DNA from 2 places in the Metabacillus schmidteae genome. Region 2 is predicted to be linked to the other one. Evidence: a T-box and tRNA genes for the amino acid it is inferred to sense, from the RefSeq annotation. Region 2 holds a T-box; the other holds one or more tRNA genes.
What was found. A T-box is a leader RNA that pairs with one kind of tRNA and senses whether it is charged. The one in region 2 lies ahead of leuS (leucine--tRNA ligase), so its partner is inferred to be a tRNA-Leu.
Positions count from the first base shown of each region.

Region 1 (10,032 bases), on a different contig from region 2:
GAAATTGAAGATTATGGATCGTGAAAACAGTTTTAATTTCTTTATATAATTCTTGCTCTAGATAATTTGCTTTTAGCAAATAGCTTATCATGCCCGTATGCCAGTCATGTGAGTGGATAATATCAGGCTTGAAATCTATTATCTTAAGAGCTTCTAAAACTCCACGACAAAAAAATGAAAAACGCTCAGCATCATCATAGTGGCCATATAATGAATCACGATAAAAATAATATTCATTATCTAAAAAATAATACGTAATTCCTTCATATTCCAAAGTTTCAATTCCACAATATTGCTGTCTCCAACCAACTGGAACCCTTATTTCATCAACTTTGGTCATTTCTTCTCGGTACGTTTCTGGTATTAAGCTATATTTTGGAAGGATGACTCTTACGTCATTGCCCAGCTCGACTAATTCCTTTGGCAATGCACCTGCAACATCAGCTAATCCTCCTGATTTTACAAACGGTACACATTCTGAAACAGCAAATAATACGTTCACGAGTTCATCATCGCTCCTTGAATGGTTCTTTTTCTTAAAATAGTTGGATTATTTTTCGTCCCTGTTAGATGTGAATAATCTAAAATTTTCACATCTTTATCTGTAATAATATTTTCTAGTAAACAATGATTCCCAATTTGTGTCTTCTGCATAATGACACTATTCTTTACAACTGTATCTTTTCCAATATGAACACCTCTAAAAATAATACTATTCTCGACATGTCCTTCAATTTTACAACCATTTGCAATTAATGAGTTTTTTACAACTGCATTTTGTCCGTATTTAGTCGGAGGCTCATCTTTTGCTTTTGTTAGAATCGGACGGTTCTTAGTGAAAATTTCATTCCAAATAGTTGGGTTAAGCATATCTATACTATGTTTGTAGTAGTTTTCGATAGAATCAATAACCGCTGCATACCCTTGAAATTCATAATCACAGATCGTCCATTGGTTTTGATTTTCTTCAATTACTTCAGCAAGTGTTTTACACCCTGTTTTATCTTTATCATTTATAAGATCTATAAGAAGTTTTGTTGACATGATATACATTTGTAAAGGCTGGCCATCTTTTCGTACTTCCGTAATATCACAGCCATTATCAAGGTGACGTTTTAACACTTTTTGGAAGTCAATGTTACAAACTGTATAGCTATTTGTTATTACTGCATATTCCTGTGTACTTCTTAAAAAGAAATCTATGTGGTCTGAAAATTGTCGAAATGACCCAAACTCATCATATTCATTGTGAAGATGTGGTGATGGAAAGAAAAATAGTCCATCCTTTTTACGATTAAGATCCCACTGTTTACCAGAGCCTAAATGATCCATTAATGAGCGGTAAGAATATTTTGGAAAGATTGCAACACTCTCAATCTCAGAATTCACCATGTTTGAAAGGACAAAGTCAATTACACGATATCTGCTGGCAAAAGGTACAGCAGCTAATGAACGATGGTTGGTTAAATCTTCAATCTCAGGTTTATGTGTTGTTGCATCAATAATTCCTAACAACTTATTACTCATATTAAAACTCTCCTTTGTAGAAATAGATTTGCTTATCCATCATGCAGGGTATAAATAAAAATATAAATGCAAGTCAAGCTACACAATGAAAAAGCAACCTATTCCAAGCTATTTTGTGATATTTATTCTTAGTTTATTTTGTCTTCTACCATCGATTTAATTTCCTCAATAATTTCATCTGTTACTAATAGAATTTCATCTGAGTTTGTATCCGGACAAATAACTGTACCATTTGGGATTTCTATGCCGCTAGGTACAATAGCATTTTCAATAAAAACATTTTCTCCAATAACGCAATCCGGCATGAGAACAGAGTTTTTAACTGCTGTATTTTTCCCAACAGTAACACCTTGGAATAAAACGGAATGATTAACCTTCCCCATAATGACACATCCATCGTTTACAAACGAATCTGTAACAACTGCATCTTCTGCGATGAACTGTGGCGGATGATTTGAATTAACTGTATATACCTTCCAATTACGATCAAATAAATTCAACTCTGAATCGTCATTAAGTAAGTCCATATTTGCTTCCCATAAGCTTTTTACAGTTCCTACATCCTTCCAATAGCCTTTAAATGGATATGCAACGACATTGCGTTTTTCATCTAGTAATAAAGGAATAATATCTTTTCCAAAGTCATGACTAGAATACTGATTACGTTCATCCATCTCTAAATAATCTTTTAATATAGACCATTTAAAAATGTAAATTCCCATAGAAGCTAAATTATTTTTTGGATTTGCCGGCTTTTCATCAAATTCAACTACTTGCATGTTTTCATTCGTATTCATAATGCCAAAGCGACTAGCCTCTTCCCATGGAACCTCAATAACTGATATTGATGCATCAGCGTTCTTTTCAATATGATAGTCTAGCATTTTTGAATAATCCATCTTATAAATGTGATCTCCTGACAAAATCAAAACATATTCAGGGTCATATTGTTTGATATAGTTTATATTTTGATAGATTGCGCTTGCCGTACCTTTATACCACTTCATTTCTGAGGATTCAGAATAAGGAGGCAGTACTGTTACCCCGCCATTCTTCCGGTCTAGATCCCATACACTACCAATACCAATATATGAATTTAAAACAAGCGGCTGATACTGTGTTAAGACACCAACTGTATCAATGCTTGAATTGGTACAATTACTTAACGTAAAATCGATAATTCTATATTTTCCTCCGAATGGAACAGCCGGCTTTGCTAAAGTTCTTGTTAGTGAGCTTAATCGGCTCCCCTTACCCCCTGCTAGTAACATCGCGACGCACTGTTTTTTTCCCATGTTTATTCTCCCCTCTTTTTTTGACTGCACGTAAAATAACTGCTCCATATGGTGGAATTGTCATGGAAAGATGATAAGGTCTTCCATGAAATTCTCCTTCAATCGCTTTTAAATTCTTAGGATTCGTTTGACCGGATCCTCCATACTCTATTGCATCACTATTCATAACCTCAACATATTCTGTATCTAATGGGACTCCAATTTTATAATCATGATACACAACAGGCTTAAAATTCAGTATCACGACAAGTAAATCATTTTCTTTTCTACTTTTTCGAATAAAAGAAAAAATACTTTGATCCCGATTATCTACATCAATCCACTCAAACCCTTTATCCGAATGGTCCAATTCAAAGAGTGGCTTCTGTTTTGAATAGATAGAAAGCAGTTGTTTGAAATAAACTCTCATTTTGTTGTGCATTTCATAGTCTTCCAGCATCCAATCCAGCTGCTCTAAGTCTTTCCACTCATCATACTGACCAAACTCACCTCCCATAAATAATAGTTTCTTACCTGGATGTGTAAACATAAATCCATATAGGAGTCTTAATTGAGCAAACTTCTGCCAATAATCACCTGGCATTTTATTTAATAATGATTTTTTTCCATGTACAACTTCATCATGGGAAAAAGGTAAAATGAAGTTTTCAGAAAAAGCATAAATTAAGGAGAATGTTACTTTATGGTGGAGATCATACCTATCCTCTGGAGAGGCCTCCATATATGATAGAATGTCATTCATCCAACCCATGTTCCATTTGTAGTTAAAGCCAAGACCACCAGACGAGGTAGGAGCGGTAACCATCGGCCAATCAGTAGAATCCTCAGCAATCATTAAAATGTCTGGATCTTTAGAAAATACTGCTTCATTTAATTTCTTTAAAAAAGAAGTAGCATAAGGATTTTCCACTAATTCATTGGAATTTGGCCAATACAGCATATTTGCAACAGCATCAACTCTAAAGCCATCAATATGGAAGTATTCAATCCAATACAAAGCATTTGAGATTAAAAAGCTTTGTACTTCTGTTTTTCCAAGATCAAAGTTTGCAGTTCCCCATATGTAATTTTCACGATCATGTTCGTTTGCATATTCATATGTTGGTTGACCATCAAACATATAAAGCCCATGAGCATCTTTACAAAAATGGCCAGGTACCCAATCAATAATGACTCCTATATTTTCTTCATGACACGCATTGATAAACTGCATGAGATCCTTTGGCTTACCAAAACGGCTTGTTGCAGAAAAATACCCTGTACCTTGATATCCCCAAGAACGATCATAAGGATGTTCAATGATTGGCAGAAGCTCAATATGTGTAAAACCATGTTCCAATACGTATGGGATGAGCATCTCAGATAATTCTTGGTAACTGTATAGCTCATTATCTTCTTTTAACTTCCATGACCCTAAATGAACTTCATATATGGCTAAAGGACGATCATACGGCTTTCTCAGACGTTTTCTTTTTTTCCATTTCTGATCTGTCCAAGTAAAGCCTGATAAATCGGCAACAACTGATGCAGTTCTTGGTCTTAATTCAGATTGAAATGCATAAGGATCTGCCTTTAATAAAATCTGATCATTAGATGTAATGATTTCATATTTATAAATTTCACCTTCTCCTAGTTCTTCAATAAATAAATTCCATATTCCCTCCTCATTCACCCTTTCCATTCGATGATGTTGCCCATTCCAGTTGTTGAAATTTCCAACTACATTAACTTGTTTAGCATGTGGAGCCCAAACACAAAAGGACGTACCTTTACTGCCACCCTGCTCAGTAAGATGCGCTCCAAAAACACGAAAACTTTCAAAAGACTGTCCCTCATGAAATAAATGAATATCATAATCTGTTGGAGACGTGATGGTCACTGAAGTCACCCTTTCACTTATTATTATCTATGCTAAAGATTCAAGACTTACAAATGAATCCCTTTTTTGAAAACGCTCTTTTTTCCGACATAAAACAACAAGAGTTTTTCAAACAATTATTATTATTATTCTTTTAAAATTTAAGAGGTTTTTTAGTTGTAAAAGTGCCGAGGGAACTAAACAGGAGATATCCCAGCATTATAGGAAAAAATTTAATCATTGGATATAGTATCTAATGTTTGTACTAAACCGTTTTATTAGTTTAAAACCTATAGTATCAAAGGGTAAAATATTATATGAATAAAATAGTTTTTTCGACTTTTTGTTGGAATTTGTTGAATTATTTCGAGGTGAAATATTGGGGTTTTTCTGAATTTATAAAGGGTATCTCCTTAGGTTATACAATAAATCAAAAGAAAGTAAAATATTTTAGTAAAGCAATATTATTTGTTTTACCATTTGTTTATTAACAGGAATTTTTTATTTAATAAGACGTATAGATTATACTGTGAATAGTAATATGAATATTTAATTTAGAATGAAGGACTAAAGGGGTCTTGAATCCTATTGGAATGTCTATTGTAAGAGGAATGAAGGACATTTCGGGGTTGGTAGTTATTCAGAGTGTCTTTCATTAGAGGGGTGAAGGACATTACGAGCTCGGTAGCTAGTTCATTTGTCTTTCATTAGAGGGATGAAAGACATAACGGGCTCGGTAGCTAGTTCATTTATCTTTCATTAGAGGGGTGAAGGACATTACAGGCTCGGAAACCCGTTGATTTGTCTTTTATTAGGGGTGAAGAATATTACGGGCTTGGTAGCTAGTCAGAGTGCCTTTCATTAGAGGGATGATAGATAAAAGTGAAATATACCTACACCTTTTCGAAAGCACAAAAAAACACTGTTCAGCAACAGTGTTTTTGAGATGACCCGTACGGGATTCGAACCCGTGTTACCGCCGTGAAAGGGCGGTGTCTTAACCGCTTGACCAACGGGCCATAAAAATATAAAAATGGCGGAGAAGGAGGGATTTGAACCCTCGCGCCGCTTACACGACCTACACCCTTAGCAGGGGCGCCTCTTCAGCCACTTGAGTACTTCCCCATATATGGCTCCGCAGGCAGGATTCGAACCTGCGACCGATCGGTTAACAGCCGATAGCTCTACCACTGAGCTACTGCGGAATAATAAATGGTGGGCCTAAATGGACTCGAACCATCGACCTCACGCTTATCAGGCGTGCGCTCTAACCAGCTGAGCTATAGGCCCATTTATTGGAGCGGGTGAAGGGAATCGAACCCTCATCATCAGCTTGGAAGGCTGAGGTTTTACCACTAAACTACACCCGCGTACATGGGGCGGCTGATGGGAATCGAACCCACGAATGTCGGAACCACAATCCGATGCGTTAACCACTTCGCCACAACCGCCATTACTTTATTCTATTAAGTGGTGGCTCGGGACGGAATCGAACCGCCGACACATGGATTTTCAGTCCATTGCTCTACCAACTGAGCTACCGAGCCATAATTAATGTGTATTTGAAAAAAGATGCAAATTAGCTTTTCAAGTACCTACTTTTAAATCTATACTTTAAAAGTATTAGAGCTTTGGCAATTTGAAGATCGTCCTCATCTCAGGATGATGATTCAAGAAGCAGCTCGATGAGTACGCTGAAGTATATTCAGAGTAGCTTATTCGGGCGTGCTCTACCAACTGAGCTACCGAGCCAATATGGTTTACGGCTTCCACTAAGCTTCGAATCTCTTCGTCAGCTCTCTCACTCACATCCTCACGTATTGACATACGCTGCGGTGTTCGCTCGGTCGCTTATTGAAACCCTCTTACTCTGTATTAAGGCTAGAGTAAATATAAGTAGATAATTTATTTCATTTAAATGGCGGTCCGGACGGGACTCGAACCCGCGACCTCCTGCGTGACAGGCAGGCATTCTAACCAACTGAACTACCGGACCAATTTGGTTGCGGGGACAGGATTTGAACCTGCGACCTTCGGGTTATGAGCCCGACGAGCTACCAGACTGCTCCACCCCGCGATAATTAAGAAGTATAACTATTGCTTATAATTCCAAGAACAAAATGGAGGAGGAAAGGGGATTCGAACCCCTGCGGGCTTTGACACCCCTGTCGGTTTTCAAGACCGATCCCTTCAGCCGGACTTGGGTATTCCTCCGTATAAGCAAATGGTGGACCTTGTAGGACTCGAACCTACGACCGGACGGTTATGAGCCGTCTGCTCTAACCAGCTGAGCTAAAGGTCCATCTGGTGTTAATATTCATATAATCAAAATGGTAGCGGCGGAGGGAATCGAACCCACGACCTCACGGGTATGAACCGTACGCTCTAGCCAGCTGAGCTACACCGCCATAATCATTATAGAATTTTAATTGGTGGAGCCTAGCGGGATCGAACCGCTGACCTCCTGCGTGCAAAGCAGGCGCTCTCCCAGCTGAGCTAAGGCCCCAAATTATATCAAAGTGGTCGGGAAGACAGGATTCGAACCTGCGACCCCTTGGTCCCAAACCAAGTGCTCTACCAAGCTGAGCTACTTCCCGTTTTATAGGATAAGGGATATGTGAGGTTAAGATCTCAATCTCACGTCTGACTTCCTACTATATATTTATGGCGCGCCCGAGAGGAGTCGAACCCCTAACCTTTTGATCCGTAGTCAAACGCTCTATCCAATTGAGCTACGGGCGCATATAAGTGGTGCCGAGGACCGGAATCGAACCGGTACGGTAGTCACCTACCGCAGGATTTTAAGTCCTGTGCGTCTGCCAGTTCCGCCACCCCGGCACTTACTGGAGCGGAAGACGGGATTCGAACCCGCGACCCCCACCTTGGCAAGGTGGTGTTCTACCACTGAACTACTTCCGCTTATTATTAATGGTGCGGGTGAAGGGACTTGAACCCCCACGTCACAAGGACACTAGATCCTAAGTCTAGCGCGTCTGCCAATTCCGCCACACCCGCACGGTGTGTAAATGGTGAGCCATGAAGGACTCGAACCTTCGACCCTCTGATTAAAAGTCAGATGCTCTACCAACTGAGCTAATGGCTCCTATTTCACTAAACACTCTTAGTTGACACCCAAATCTCATTGAGATAATTCAAGAAGCAGCTCGATTCGTGTGCTGAAGTAATGCTTTGTAGCATATTCGAACGTGCTCTACCAACTGAGCTAATGGCTCATTATTATAAATTAATGAGTGGTGCCGGCGAGAGGACTTGAACCCCCAACCTACTGATTACAAGTCAGTTGCTCTACCAATTGAGCTACACCGGCTTAAATAATATAAGTTTAAGATTTAATTTATCGTACTTACCAGTCACCCAAATCTCAGAGAGATTATTCAAGTAGCAGCTCGATTTGTGTGCTGAAGCAAAGCTTCGAAGCATATTCGATCGTGCTCTACCAGTTGAGCTACACCGGCATATGGTGGAGGATGACGGGATCGAACCGCCGACCCCCTGCTTGTAAGGCAGGTGCTCTCCCAGCTGAGCTAATCCTCCGTATTGTATAACATTCTATTGCAACCTGGCAACGTCCTACTCTCACAGGGGGAAACCCCCAACTACCATCGGCGCTGAAGAGCTTAACTTCCGTGTTCGGCATGGGAACGGGTGTGACCTCTTCGCCTTCATCACCAGATAAGTGCGACAAGAATGATTATACTATTTTAAAAGAATTTTTCAAGTCTTTTTTTTAAAAAACTTTTATATTCCTTCAAAACTAGATAACGATTCACAATTCAATTCACTAACTGAGTTTATGCTCTTACTTTGTCCAGCTACAGAAGCCAAATCCTACGGTCATTTCACTCTCTCGTACGAAGTCAAAGAACGACTTCTGCTCGATCGCTCCAATGCCCTATGGATAAAAGCTAAGCTTCTTCCGCTTTTCTAATAGGTTAAGTCCTCGATCGATTAGTATCAGTCAGCTCCACACGTCACCGCGCTTCCACCTCTGACCTATCAACCTGATCATCTTTCAGGGATCTTACTCACTAATGTGATGGGAAATCTCATCTTGAGGGGGGCTTCATGCTTAGATGCTTTCAGCACTTATCCCTTCCGCACATAGCTACCCAGCTATGCCTTTGGCAAGACAACTGGTACACCAGCGGTGCGTCCATCCCGGTCCTCTCGTACTAAGGACAGCTCCTCTCAAATTTCCTACGCCCACGACGGATAGGGACCGAACTGTCTCACGACGTTCTGAACCCAGCTCGCGTACCGCTTTAATGGGCGAACAGCCCAACCCTTGGGACCGACTACAGCCCCAGGATGCGATGAGCCGACATCGAGGTGCCAAACCTCCCCGTCGATGTGGACTCTTGGGGGAGATAAGCCTGTTATCCCCGGGGTAGCTTTTATCCGTTGAGCGATGGCCCTTCCATGCGGAACCACCGGATCACTAAGCCCGACTTTCGTCCCTGCTCGACTTGTAGGTCTCGCAGTCAAGCTCCCTTGTGCCTTTACACTCTACGAATGATTTCCAACCATTCTGAGGGAACCTTTGGGCGCCTCCGTTACATTTTAGGAGGCGACCGCCCCAGTCAAACTGCCCACCTGACACTGTCTCCCAGCCCGATCAGGGCTGTGGGTTAGAATTTCAATACAGCCAGGGTAGTATCCCACCGACGCCTCCACCGAAGCTAGCGCTCCGGCTTCTCAGGCTCCTACCTATCCTGTACAAGCTGTACCAAAATTCAATATCAGGCTACAGTAAAGCTCCACGGGGTCTTTCCGTCCTGTCGCGGGTAACCTGCATCTTCACAGGTACTATAATTTCACCGAGTCTCTCGTTGAGACAGTGCCCAGATCGTTACGCCTTTCGTGCGGGTCGGAACTTACCCGACAAGGAATTTCGCTACCTTAGGACCGTTATAGTTACGGCCGCCGTTTACTGGGGCTTCGGTTCAAAGCTTCGCTTGCGCTAACCTCTCCCCTTAACCTTCCAGCACCGGGCAGGCGTCAGCCCCTATACTTCGCCTTGCGGCTTCGCAGAGACCTGTGTTTTTGCTAAACAGTCGCCTGGGCCTATTCACTGCGGCTTTTCCGGGCTATTCACCCTAAAAAGCACCCCTTCTCCCGAAGTTACGGGGTCATTTTGCCGAGTTCCTTAACGAGAGTTCTCTCGCTCACCTTAGGATTCTCTCCTCGCCTACCTGTGTCGGTTTGCGGTACGGGCACCTCTCACCTCGCTAGAGGCTTTTCTTGGCAGTGTGGAATCAGGAACTTCGGTACTATAGTTCCCTCGCCATCACAGCTCAGCTTATGTGACAACGGGATTTGCCTCGTTGTCAG
Region 1 covers NZ_CAESCH010000002.1:906,682-916,713, reverse strand. The annotation lists gene glgA (glycogen synthase GlgA) at 1-502, opposite strand, end outside; gene HWV59_RS25310 (GlgC family sugar phosphate nucleotidyltransferase) at 499-1,527, opposite strand; gene HWV59_RS25305 (glucose-1-phosphate adenylyltransferase) at 1,656-2,822, opposite strand; gene glgB (1,4-alpha-glucan branching enzyme) at 2,779-4,701, opposite strand; tRNA gene HWV59_RS25295 (tRNA-Glu) at 5,628-5,699, opposite strand; tRNA gene HWV59_RS25290 (tRNA-Ser) at 5,715-5,805, opposite strand; tRNA gene HWV59_RS25285 (tRNA-Asn) at 5,811-5,885, opposite strand; tRNA gene HWV59_RS25280 (tRNA-Ile) at 5,894-5,970, opposite strand; tRNA gene HWV59_RS25275 (tRNA-Gly) at 5,977-6,050, opposite strand; tRNA gene HWV59_RS25270 (tRNA-His) at 6,056-6,131, opposite strand; tRNA gene HWV59_RS25265 (tRNA-Phe) at 6,152-6,227, opposite strand; tRNA gene HWV59_RS25260 (tRNA-Asp) at 6,600-6,676, opposite strand; tRNA gene HWV59_RS25255 (tRNA-Met) at 6,681-6,757, opposite strand; tRNA gene HWV59_RS25250 (tRNA-Ser) at 6,802-6,894, opposite strand; tRNA gene HWV59_RS25245 (tRNA-Ile) at 6,906-6,982, opposite strand; tRNA gene HWV59_RS25240 (tRNA-Met) at 7,012-7,088, opposite strand; tRNA gene HWV59_RS25235 (tRNA-Ala) at 7,111-7,186, opposite strand; tRNA gene HWV59_RS25230 (tRNA-Pro) at 7,201-7,277, opposite strand; tRNA gene HWV59_RS25225 (tRNA-Arg) at 7,346-7,422, opposite strand; tRNA gene HWV59_RS25220 (tRNA-Leu) at 7,430-7,518, opposite strand; tRNA gene HWV59_RS25215 (tRNA-Gly) at 7,525-7,599, opposite strand; tRNA gene HWV59_RS25210 (tRNA-Leu) at 7,610-7,695, opposite strand; tRNA gene HWV59_RS25205 (tRNA-Lys) at 7,708-7,783, opposite strand; tRNA gene HWV59_RS25200 (tRNA-Thr) at 7,933-8,008, opposite strand; tRNA gene HWV59_RS25195 (tRNA-Val) at 8,160-8,235, opposite strand; rRNA gene rrf (5S ribosomal RNA) at 8,259-8,374, opposite strand; rRNA gene HWV59_RS25185 (23S ribosomal RNA) at 8,630-10,032, opposite strand, start outside.
Region 1: it has a tRNA-Leu gene. The T-box ahead of leuS (leucine--tRNA ligase) is inferred to sense a tRNA for this amino acid. The anticodon was not compared.

Region 2 (10,032 bases):
TCTTCATCTTCACGAACATCAATTAATTCAATGTTTTCTCCATTTTCCAACTTGCGTTGTACTTCTGCTGCAGTAATTTCTTTCATTTCGTACACCCTTTCAGATTTAATAGTTGCATTATATCAAAGTGAGGGGAGGTGGTGCTAGTTTTGGAAAGCTGGTGATGAAAATGTTCACTAGAGTACACCGCCACACTTTATTCAACCACTTTTCCTTGTTATTCAACCAACTTTTCTTTATATTGGTTCACCTTTCTGGATGATTACGGTATCATTTCACTTTTTCCAACCACAAACTCCCATCTTTCAACCAAACCTAAAAAAACCGACTCTTTCCCAGAGTCGGCTTTTCATAACAATGATTAGTTCGCAACAATATTCACAAGTTTGCCTGGTACAGCAATGACTTTACGAATTGTTTTTCCTTCAATTTGATCTTTCACACGATCATCTTCAAGGGCAATTTGTTCAAGCTGATCTTTCGTGACATCTTTTGCAACTAAAAGTTTTGCGCGAACTTTTCCGTTAACTTGTACGACGATTTCAACTTCGTTTTCCACTAGTTTAGCTTCATCGAATGCTGGCCATGCTTCGTAAGAAATGGTTGTATCGTGACCAAGCTTACTCCATAGCTCTTCAGCTAAGTGTGGAGCAATCGGAGACACTAATTTTACAAAGCCTTCAACATATTCTCTCGGAAGAACTGTTGCTTTGTATGCCTCATTAATGAACACCATTAGCTGAGAAATAGCCGTGTTAAATCGTAAGCCTTCTAAATCCTCAGTTACTTTTTTAACCGTTTGGTGATACACGCGTTCTAGCGCATCACTTGATTCATTAACAACCTTTGGACTTACTTCACCATTGTCTTCGATAAATAAGCGCCACACACGATCTAAGAAACGTCTTGCACCATCAAGACCTGTTGTTGACCATGCAATAGAAGCTTCTAAAGGTCCCATGAACATTTCATATAAGCGAAGTGTATCAGCACCATGTGATCCAACGATTTCATCCGGGTTAACTACATTCCCTTTTGATTTACTCATTTTTTCATTGTTCTCTCCAAGAATCATCCCTTGGTTAAATAGTTTCTGGAATGGCTCTTTTGTTGGAACAACACCAATATCGTATAGGAATTTATGCCAAAAACGAGCATATAGTAAGTGAAGAACAGCATGCTCTGCTCCACCGATATAAATATCTACAGGCAGCCACTGTTTTAACTTTGCATCATCTGCTAATGCTTCGCTGTTTTTTGGATCGATATAACGCAGGTAATACCAACAACTTCCTGCCCATTGCGGCATTGTATTTGTTTCACGACGACCTTTTTTACCTGTAACAGGGTCTACGACATTGACGAAATCCTCAATAATAGCAAGTGGAGATTCACCTGTACCTGATGGTCTGATTTCTGTTGTTTTTGGTAAAACAAGTGGAAGCTCTTCTTCAGGAACTGCTGACATTGTGCCATCTTCCCAATGGATAATTGGAATCGGCTCACCCCAATAACGCTGACGGCTGAATAACCAATCACGAAGTCGGTATGTTACTTTTTTCTCACCCTTATTGTTTTCTTCAAGCCAAGCAATTGCTTTTTCGATTGCTTCCTGCTTTCCTAGACCGTTTAGGAAATCCGAATTCACATGCTCACCATCACCTGTGTATGCTTCTTTTGTTACATCTCCACCGCTAACAACTTCTTTAATTGGAAGATCAAATTTTACAGCAAATTCATAGTCACGCTCATCATGAGCAGGTACAGCCATAATTGCACCTGTACCATAAGTAACAAGAACATAATCAGCAATCCAGATTGGCATTTTTTCACCGTTTACAGGATTAATTGCATATGCACCAGTGAATACACCTGTTTTTTCTTTTGAAAGCTCTGTACGTTCTAAATCGCTTTTATGTTTCACTTGATCAATATAAGCTTCAACTGCATCTTTTTGATCCGGTGTTGTGATTTTTTCAATAAAGCTGTGTTCAGGAGCTAATACTGCATAGGTAGCACCAAATAATGTATCAGGCCGAGTTGTGAAAACAGTGAATGTTTCATCATGACCGTCAATTTCGAACGTAACATGTGCACCTTCTGAGCGGCCGATCCAGTTACGTTGCATATCTTTAATGCTCTCTGGCCAATCAACTTCTTCTAGATCTTCTAACAGACGATCAGCATAGGCTGTAATTTTTAACATCCATTGCTTCATTGGACGACGTTCAACAGGGTGTCCTCCACGCTCACTTTTCCCATCAATAACCTCTTCATTCGCTAAAACGGTTCCTAAAGCAGGACACCAGTTTACTGGCACTTCATCTACATAAGCCAGTCCCTTTTTATAAAGTTGAAGGAAAATCCATTGTGTCCATTTATAATAATCAGGATCTGTTGTATTAACTTCTCGATCCCAATCATAAGAAAAACCTAACGCTTGGATTTGTCTTCTGAAGTTATCAATATTTTGTTTGGTGAATTCTGCAGGGTCATTTCCTGTATCAAGTGCATATTGCTCAGCCGGCAATCCGAATGCATCCCATCCCATTGGATGAAGAACATTGTACCCCTGCATGCGTTTCATACGAGATAAAATATCAGTAGCTGTATATCCTTCAGGGTGACCTACATGCAGACCTGCACCTGATGGATATGGAAACATGTCAAGCGCATAAAACTTCGGCTTGTCTGTGTCCTCTGTTGTTTTAAAAGTTTTGTTATGTAGCCAATAATCCTGCCATTTTTTTTCAATCTCCTGGTGATTGAAGCTCATCTGAATTTTCCTCCTTAAATCTCATTCTTAATTCCAATTTATATATATTAAACCGGTTGAACGGGTCAAAGCTATTTAATAGAGCAGTTGCCTTGGTCAGCCTTTGGCAATAAGACGCTACTGAATAGAAGGTGTCTGATAACCTTCCATTCAGTAGTGGCTTATAACCGAGAAGGATGAAGATAGAAAGTCCAATAACACTGTGCATTTAAAATGGATACCTTTGTTATATAAACGAAAAAACCCCACATCCCAAATAGGGACGAGAGGCTTAATTCCCGTGGTACCACCCAACTTTGGCATAGTGTTATTATGCCCACTTTGACATCCGTAACGTGGATCAACGACAAATATTACTTTACCTTCAGTGGTGTTCACATTTGTAACTCAAAGGTGAGTTCATTAGTAAAAATTGATTGACTCACACCACCCGTCAACTCTCTGAACACATTTTCACTAACTACTATTCCTTTTCACCGTTCATTTCCTATACATATTAAGCTTATTTTATATAAATTTGTCGGGATATGCAAGTAGTGGGTAATGTGTTGAAAAAAAGATATCAGATTGGTCCGCATTCTTTATTATTGAACTGTATATCCACCATCTAATACAACAGCCTGACCTGTTACACCTTTTGCCTTTTCACTTGCAAGGAAGATCGCGTAATCCGCTACTTCATTAGGAGTCAGCAATCGTTTTTGAGGGATAAGAGGGTATAATACATCCTCTAACACATCCTCTAATGGTACGTTCCTTGTATTAGCTAAATCTTGAAGCTGGTTTCTGACAAGAGGGGTATCAACATAACCGGGACATAAGGCATTCACTGTAATACCATAAGCTGCTCCTTCTAAAGCTGCAACCTTTGTTAAACCTATAACACCATGCTTTGCACTATTATAAGCAGCTTTACCCGCAAAGCCAATTAAGCCATTGATAGATGCGATATTAAGAATTCGCCCAAACTGTTGATTTTTCATGATTGGAAAGACATGTTTTGTTAATACAAAGGGTGCCACAAGCATTACACCAACGAGTTGCTCAAATCTTTCAGTTGGAAAATCCTCAATGTGTGCAACATGTTGGAGTCCTGCATTGTTAATAAGAGTATCAAGTCTCCCATAGCTCGCTTTAGTTTCCTTCACGACTTCCATTATATTTTGTTCGTTTGTAACATCACATGTTAAACCTTTTACATCTAATCCTTCTTCCTGCAGTTGTTTTGTACTTTCAAGAACTTGCTCCTCATTTAAGTCGGTTAAAACTACTTTTGCCCCTTCATGAGCAAATGCCTTTGCTAGTTCAAAACCGATCCCACGGGCTGCTCCTGTTACTAGCACAACTTGATCCTGAACCATTTAAAATAAACCTCCGTTCCTATATTCCTAGTCCAAACGAAAATAGAATAATAGCTAAAATAACGCCTAAAAGAGGAACAATGACGGTTAGTGCACCAACCGGATTATATGCATCTTTATGTGATTCCCCACAAATCCCCCGAATGGTTGTGACAACATAGCCATTATGCGGAAGTGAATCAAGTGCTCCAGATGAGATTGAAACTACCCGATGTAACGCTTCTGGATTTACCCCCATATCCATGTAATGTGGTGAAATCAGCGGTAAAGCAATTGCCTGCCCTCCAGAAGCTGAGCCTGTCATACCTGCTATCACACTTACAGCAATCGCACCACCAATGAGGGGACTTCCCGGTATACTTGTCATAGCATCAACAGCAACCTCAAAAGCCGGTACTGCTTTTGCTACTCCACCAAAACCAACAACAGCTGCCGTATTCCCCAAAGCAATTAAAGCTCCTAATGTTCCTTCTGAAACCGCACTCCAAAAAGATTTAAAATAGGTACGATTTAATAAATACGTGGCGATAACTCCACCTAATAAAGCAATAATAAGGGCTGACTGCTGAAGGGAGTCATGGAAAACAAATGAAATAATTAACACAACAACCAATGGGATAACGCCAAATAATGGATTTGGCAAAACTTTATTTTCAGTAATAGGATCATTTTCTCTAGCCACGAACTTCTCACCATTTGCTACTGCTTTTGTGATCATTCTTCTTAACCACCAATACCCGAAAATGATCATAAACACGGCTACAATTAAACTAACTTCCCAGCCTGCGTATGGTGATGTACCAAGATATTCAATTGGGATCCAGTTTTGAATTTCCGGTGAGCCTGCTGATGTCATCGTGAATGTAACAGATCCAAAAGCAAGGGCAGCAGGGATAAAACGACGAGGTAAGTCAGCTTCTCTAAATAAACTAACAGCCATTGGATAGACAGAGAAAGCAACGACGAATAAGCTGACCCCACCATACGTTAATACTGCACAAGCGATAACTATTGCCATAACAGCTCTTTTCATCCCGATCTTGCTTACAATCCATTTTGAAACACTATCTGCTGCACCACTATCTTCCATAACCTTTCCAAAAATTGCTCCTAAAAGGAACATGAGATACCATGAAGAAATAAAGCCTGAAAAGCCTGTCATGTAATTTCCTACAAAGTTAGCCTCACCTTCACCAACTAATTGCGGGAATAAAGGGAGCCCGCTACATATAGCCACAAATAAAGCACATAACGGCCCTGCAACTAATAAGTTCATACCCTTCATTGTCAAATAAATTAAAAGTGCTAAACCACCAACCAGCCCAATCATACTTAACATCTCGTTTCCCCCTTTGTTTGAGACATTCGTTTTGTAAAGAAGAAGGTACTTTCTTTCGGTACTCTTAAACTAGTAACCTAGCCAGAATCCATCCCATAGTTATCAAGAGCATCTGCTGGTATTTCTACTTCTACGCGATTTTGGTAATCGCTTTCATTTCTTCACTCACTTATTAGGGCTCTCCTATCCTTTTTTCTTGAAATTATTTCTTCCTCCTTTCATGTTTACACATATAACAGCAAGAAATATGCCAAAAAACGCACTCTTAACAAATTGTATGAATCAATCGCTATCTCTTTGTATTATCTACAATGAATCCTGCGAGTTTAATCAAATCTCGGGAGATTCATTCCGCTTTTTCGGACACTCTATCATAATATAAAACTTGTCCATCAACTTTAGGTATCTAAATCACAATAAAAAAATAACAGTCCAAAATTCTGGACTGTGTTCCAAGTTTTCGGACTACTAAGTTAAATCATACTTTTGAATTTTTTCATACATACTTGATTTACTAATTTCCAATTCTTTTGCTGCCTTTCTTTTATCACCGGCATGCTTTTGTATCGTTCGAATAAGAATATTCTTTTCTGCTTGAGCTAACATTTCTTTTAATGAATTAGCCTTCATCTCAGTATGATAAATAGGTGTGTTTTTAATATAATCCGGGATCGCTTCGAGTGTGATAACATCTGTTTTGGCTAGATGGATGGCTGCTTCAACAATATTTTCTAATTCACGAATATTTCCTTGCCAATGATACTGATGAAAAGTCTCCATTACATCTTCATGAATCATGGAAATTCTTTTACCTGTTCTTAAAGAAACTTTTTTAACAAAATATCGGACAAGTGTTTCTATATCTGCCATACGTTCCCTCAAAGGCGGGATAAATAGCGGAATCACGCTGATTCGATAATAAAGATCACTTCTAAAATCATTCGTTTTCATGAGTTCCTCTAACGGTCTGTTCGTTGCTGTTATAACTCTTACATCCAAAGGTATTGTTTTTGTACCTCCTATTGGTTCTACTTCTTTTTCTTGAAGAACACGCAATAGCTTAACCTGCATATGAAGACTCATATCACCGATTTCATCCAGAAAGATCGTTCCACCGTTTGCTTGTTGAAATTTCCCCTTTTTCCCGCCTTTTTTAGCACCGGTAAATGCACCATCTTCATATCCGAATAATTCCGACTCAAGCAACTGCTCAGGAATAGCCCCACAGTTCACTTTTACAAATGGCCCTTCACTTCGATGGCTTAACAGATGAATGCTATGTGCAAACAATTCCTTCCCTGTCCCGCTTTCCCCCCTGATTAAGACTGAGCTATCTGTAGCAGCAATTGATTTGACCTTCTCTTTGAGTTCTGACATACTAGCAGAATTCGAATGGATATCATTTAATGTGTATTTTGCACCTGTAACTTCTTGTTGATCAATAAAGGACTGAATGGATGACAGATGGTGCCGGACATGTGAGTTCATCTCACTCCATTCTTTTGTATCACGAAACATAACCGTCCCAAACGCACCAACGATTTTACCATCAGCGAAGATTGGAATACGATTTGCTATCATATAATTTCCGCGAATATATTGAAGGTCTGCTATTTCTTCTTCTCCATTTTTGACAACAATGTGCATGCGTGTATTTTCAATCACTTCTGTTACATGCTTTCCAATGACTTCCTCTTTCGTAATCTCGCAGAATCTACAGTAATTTTCATTCATATAAATAATCTTACCGTCAGCATCAACAATCACAATCCAAACGTAAGCGTTTTCTATTACTGTCTCCACGATTTCTTTTGCATATGGAAAACGATGATCTAACATAGTATCTTCCCCTAGCAGATGTTTTCTTTTATCGTATCATACCGCGATCTAATTTTGACTAAAAAAAAGGGTCTTAGACCCCGACAGCGTCGGAAGTCTGAGACCCTTTGCTTTCTAGCTTTGCATTCAACTTTTTATCATATACAAGAGTTGTAAAGATCCCTGCAACTAATAAACTTATAATAATCATGAATAGTAAATTCATATTGTAGTAATCAACAACCACCCCTCCAAGGAGAGGACCAATCATTTTTCCGCCTGTGGCTGTACTATTAACAAAGCCTTGATAAAAACCTTGCCTGCCCTTAGGAGCTAAATCATTTGCAATTGTTGGCACAGCTGGCCACACTAACATTTCTCCGATCGTCAATATAATCATTGCCACAAGAAAAGCTGTAAATTGCTCTGCAAATGACAGAACGATAAATGAGACAATAAATACGATAAAGCCAAGTACCATTTGCTTTTTTAATGTTTTGGCAAAGTGCTTTACAAACAGAGTGATAAGCGGTTGACCCAATACAATCAACACACCATTTATTGTCCAGAGTAAACTGTATTGACTTAACGAAATATTTAGTGTTTGAGTATGAGAAGAAATTGTTGACGGCCACTGAACATACCCTACCCAACAAAGTAAATATCCTATACATAATACGACTAATGCCCCAAACTTCTCACTATTTTTAATCGTCGGATTTTGATCTAATATCGATGCTTGTTTTCCTGTTGAACCATCGATATTTCGATACCCGAAGAATGCAATCAAGAAAAAAACAGCATAAAGGGCTGCGTTCGCAACAAATATATAATGAAATGAAATGGATGCAACGAATCCTCCTAGAGAAGCACCTGCTGCTACACCTGCATTTTGTGCAACATATATAGCATTAAACGCTTTTCTCCCGCCTTCCGGCCAAACCGTTCCGGCTAATGCGTATGTAGCTGGGAAAACGATACCAGATCCTAATCCAATCAAAATTAAGAAATACATATATAATGGCCAAGTATGATTAAACATAAGGGCAACGACAGAAACCAATGTAATAACGATTCCTAGCAGGATGGATTTATATCCACCGATCTTATCAAATAATACCCCGCCAATAAGATTTCCGACAACACTTGCTGCAGCATTTAACATGAGGACAATTCCAGCAACTGTCAAAGACTTACCAAGATGATCATGAATATAAATGGTGTTTAACGGCCATAAAAACGAAGCCCCTGTCACATTAATCATCATTCCTATTACAAGCAACCAAAGAGAACGTGGCATAAATCCTCCTCCTTTACCGTTTTTTCACGATGAACATACGTGTATATTCCTCAGAGAATTTTAGCCCCTTTTCCCTTGATTTGCAATGAAGAAATGCGCTATTTCCCAATGTTGTAATAATGCGAAAATATAGATTTTTCTCCTACTCTAAAAGTCTGTACATTAAGAGATCATTTACATACTTTCCATCTATAAAAAACTCGTTGATCAGTTTACCTTGCTCAATAAAACCACATTTTTGATAAAAAGAGATTGCCCCGCTATTTGTCTCTAATACACGGAGCGATAGTTTTTTTATGCCCCTTTCTTTGAAAATTTTTTCCGCACTTGAAAGCAAACTCTTTCCTACTCCGCTTCCTTGAAAATGGTGGTCTACAGCAATGTCTATTTCCAATACATGTTGATTTGTATCCAATGGGGTTGGAGAGTGAAAACCTAAATATCCGGCTACTTTTCCATTCACTAACGCTACAAGTTGGCTTCCCTCCGGATTTCTTTGCTTATACTCACTAATTGAATTCCACTTAATAACCGCAGGTGTTGTTGCTGTATTCCAAATTCGATTATCTATCTCTAATAATTGTTCAAAATCACTTTCTCTTGAAAATCTTACTTCAATTGCCATGTGATTACCTCCTGGTACAGTCTATCTATATCATACCACTTCAATTTATTCCTTCTGTATCAACCACTTCTGCGCCATCTCCATCTAATTCTTCTTCCCTCAAAACAAAAAGGGCCAAATCGGCCCTTTTCTATTATTCATTCTCTACTCGTTGTTTCGATTTAATCGGTTGTCCTTTTTTAGCATTCTTTGCTTTTGTTTGAATAACCGGATCATAATCCTGACCTAATTCTAAATCATTGCTGTTGATCCCATTCTTTGTTTTTTGTTCAGGATTATTTTGTTTTGAACGCTTTTTCATCGTTCTGCATCTCCTTTTAAAATCATTTCATTTTGTAATTGCTGAAGCTGCAGTCTCATACGGTAAAGTTGATCTTGTTGTTGATCATTTGCACTAAGTGACAAGTGATTAATATCATTTACTGCATTTTCCAACCCTTGCAGTGCTTTTGTATATTCAGATGCATTATAGTGTTCTTGCTGTGAGCCTGTTTTATATTGCTCACGTGCATATTCAATTGCTTCCGTACAGCGTTGTAAATATTCGTTAACGGATTGTCTTGTTGCCATATGTCTCTCCTCCAAACGATATGAAGTCATAACGCTTCATCAATACTATTGTTAGCAAAACAATAAAAAAAATTGTGTTTAAATAATTGGTAAGTCTTGAACGAACCTGTTTTTCTTTTTGGTGACGTGGTAAAATATTTAGATGGAAATTTTCGCTGATATACAAGGAGGTATCTTACTTGAAACAATCCTCTGTATTTGAATACGCATCAGATAACAAGCGGTATCATACATGGAATTATC
Region 2 covers NZ_CAESCH010000001.1:4,267,466-4,277,497, forward strand. The annotation lists gene HWV59_RS20915 (rhodanese-like domain-containing protein) at 1-86, opposite strand, end outside; gene leuS (leucine--tRNA ligase) at 362-2,776, opposite strand; T-box leader at 3,032-3,262, opposite strand; gene HWV59_RS20925 (3-hydroxybutyrate dehydrogenase) at 3,361-4,137, opposite strand; gene HWV59_RS20930 (GntP family permease) at 4,157-5,476, opposite strand; gene HWV59_RS20935 (sigma-54 interaction domain-containing protein) at 5,945-7,315, opposite strand; gene HWV59_RS20940 (MDR family MFS transporter) at 7,389-8,594, opposite strand; gene HWV59_RS20945 (GNAT family N-acetyltransferase) at 8,737-9,219, opposite strand; gene HWV59_RS20950 (glycogen biosynthesis protein GlgD) at 9,353-9,520, opposite strand; gene HWV59_RS20955 (YtzC family protein) at 9,517-9,789, opposite strand; gene HWV59_RS20960 (TIGR01212 family radical SAM protein) at 9,969-10,032, shown strand, end outside.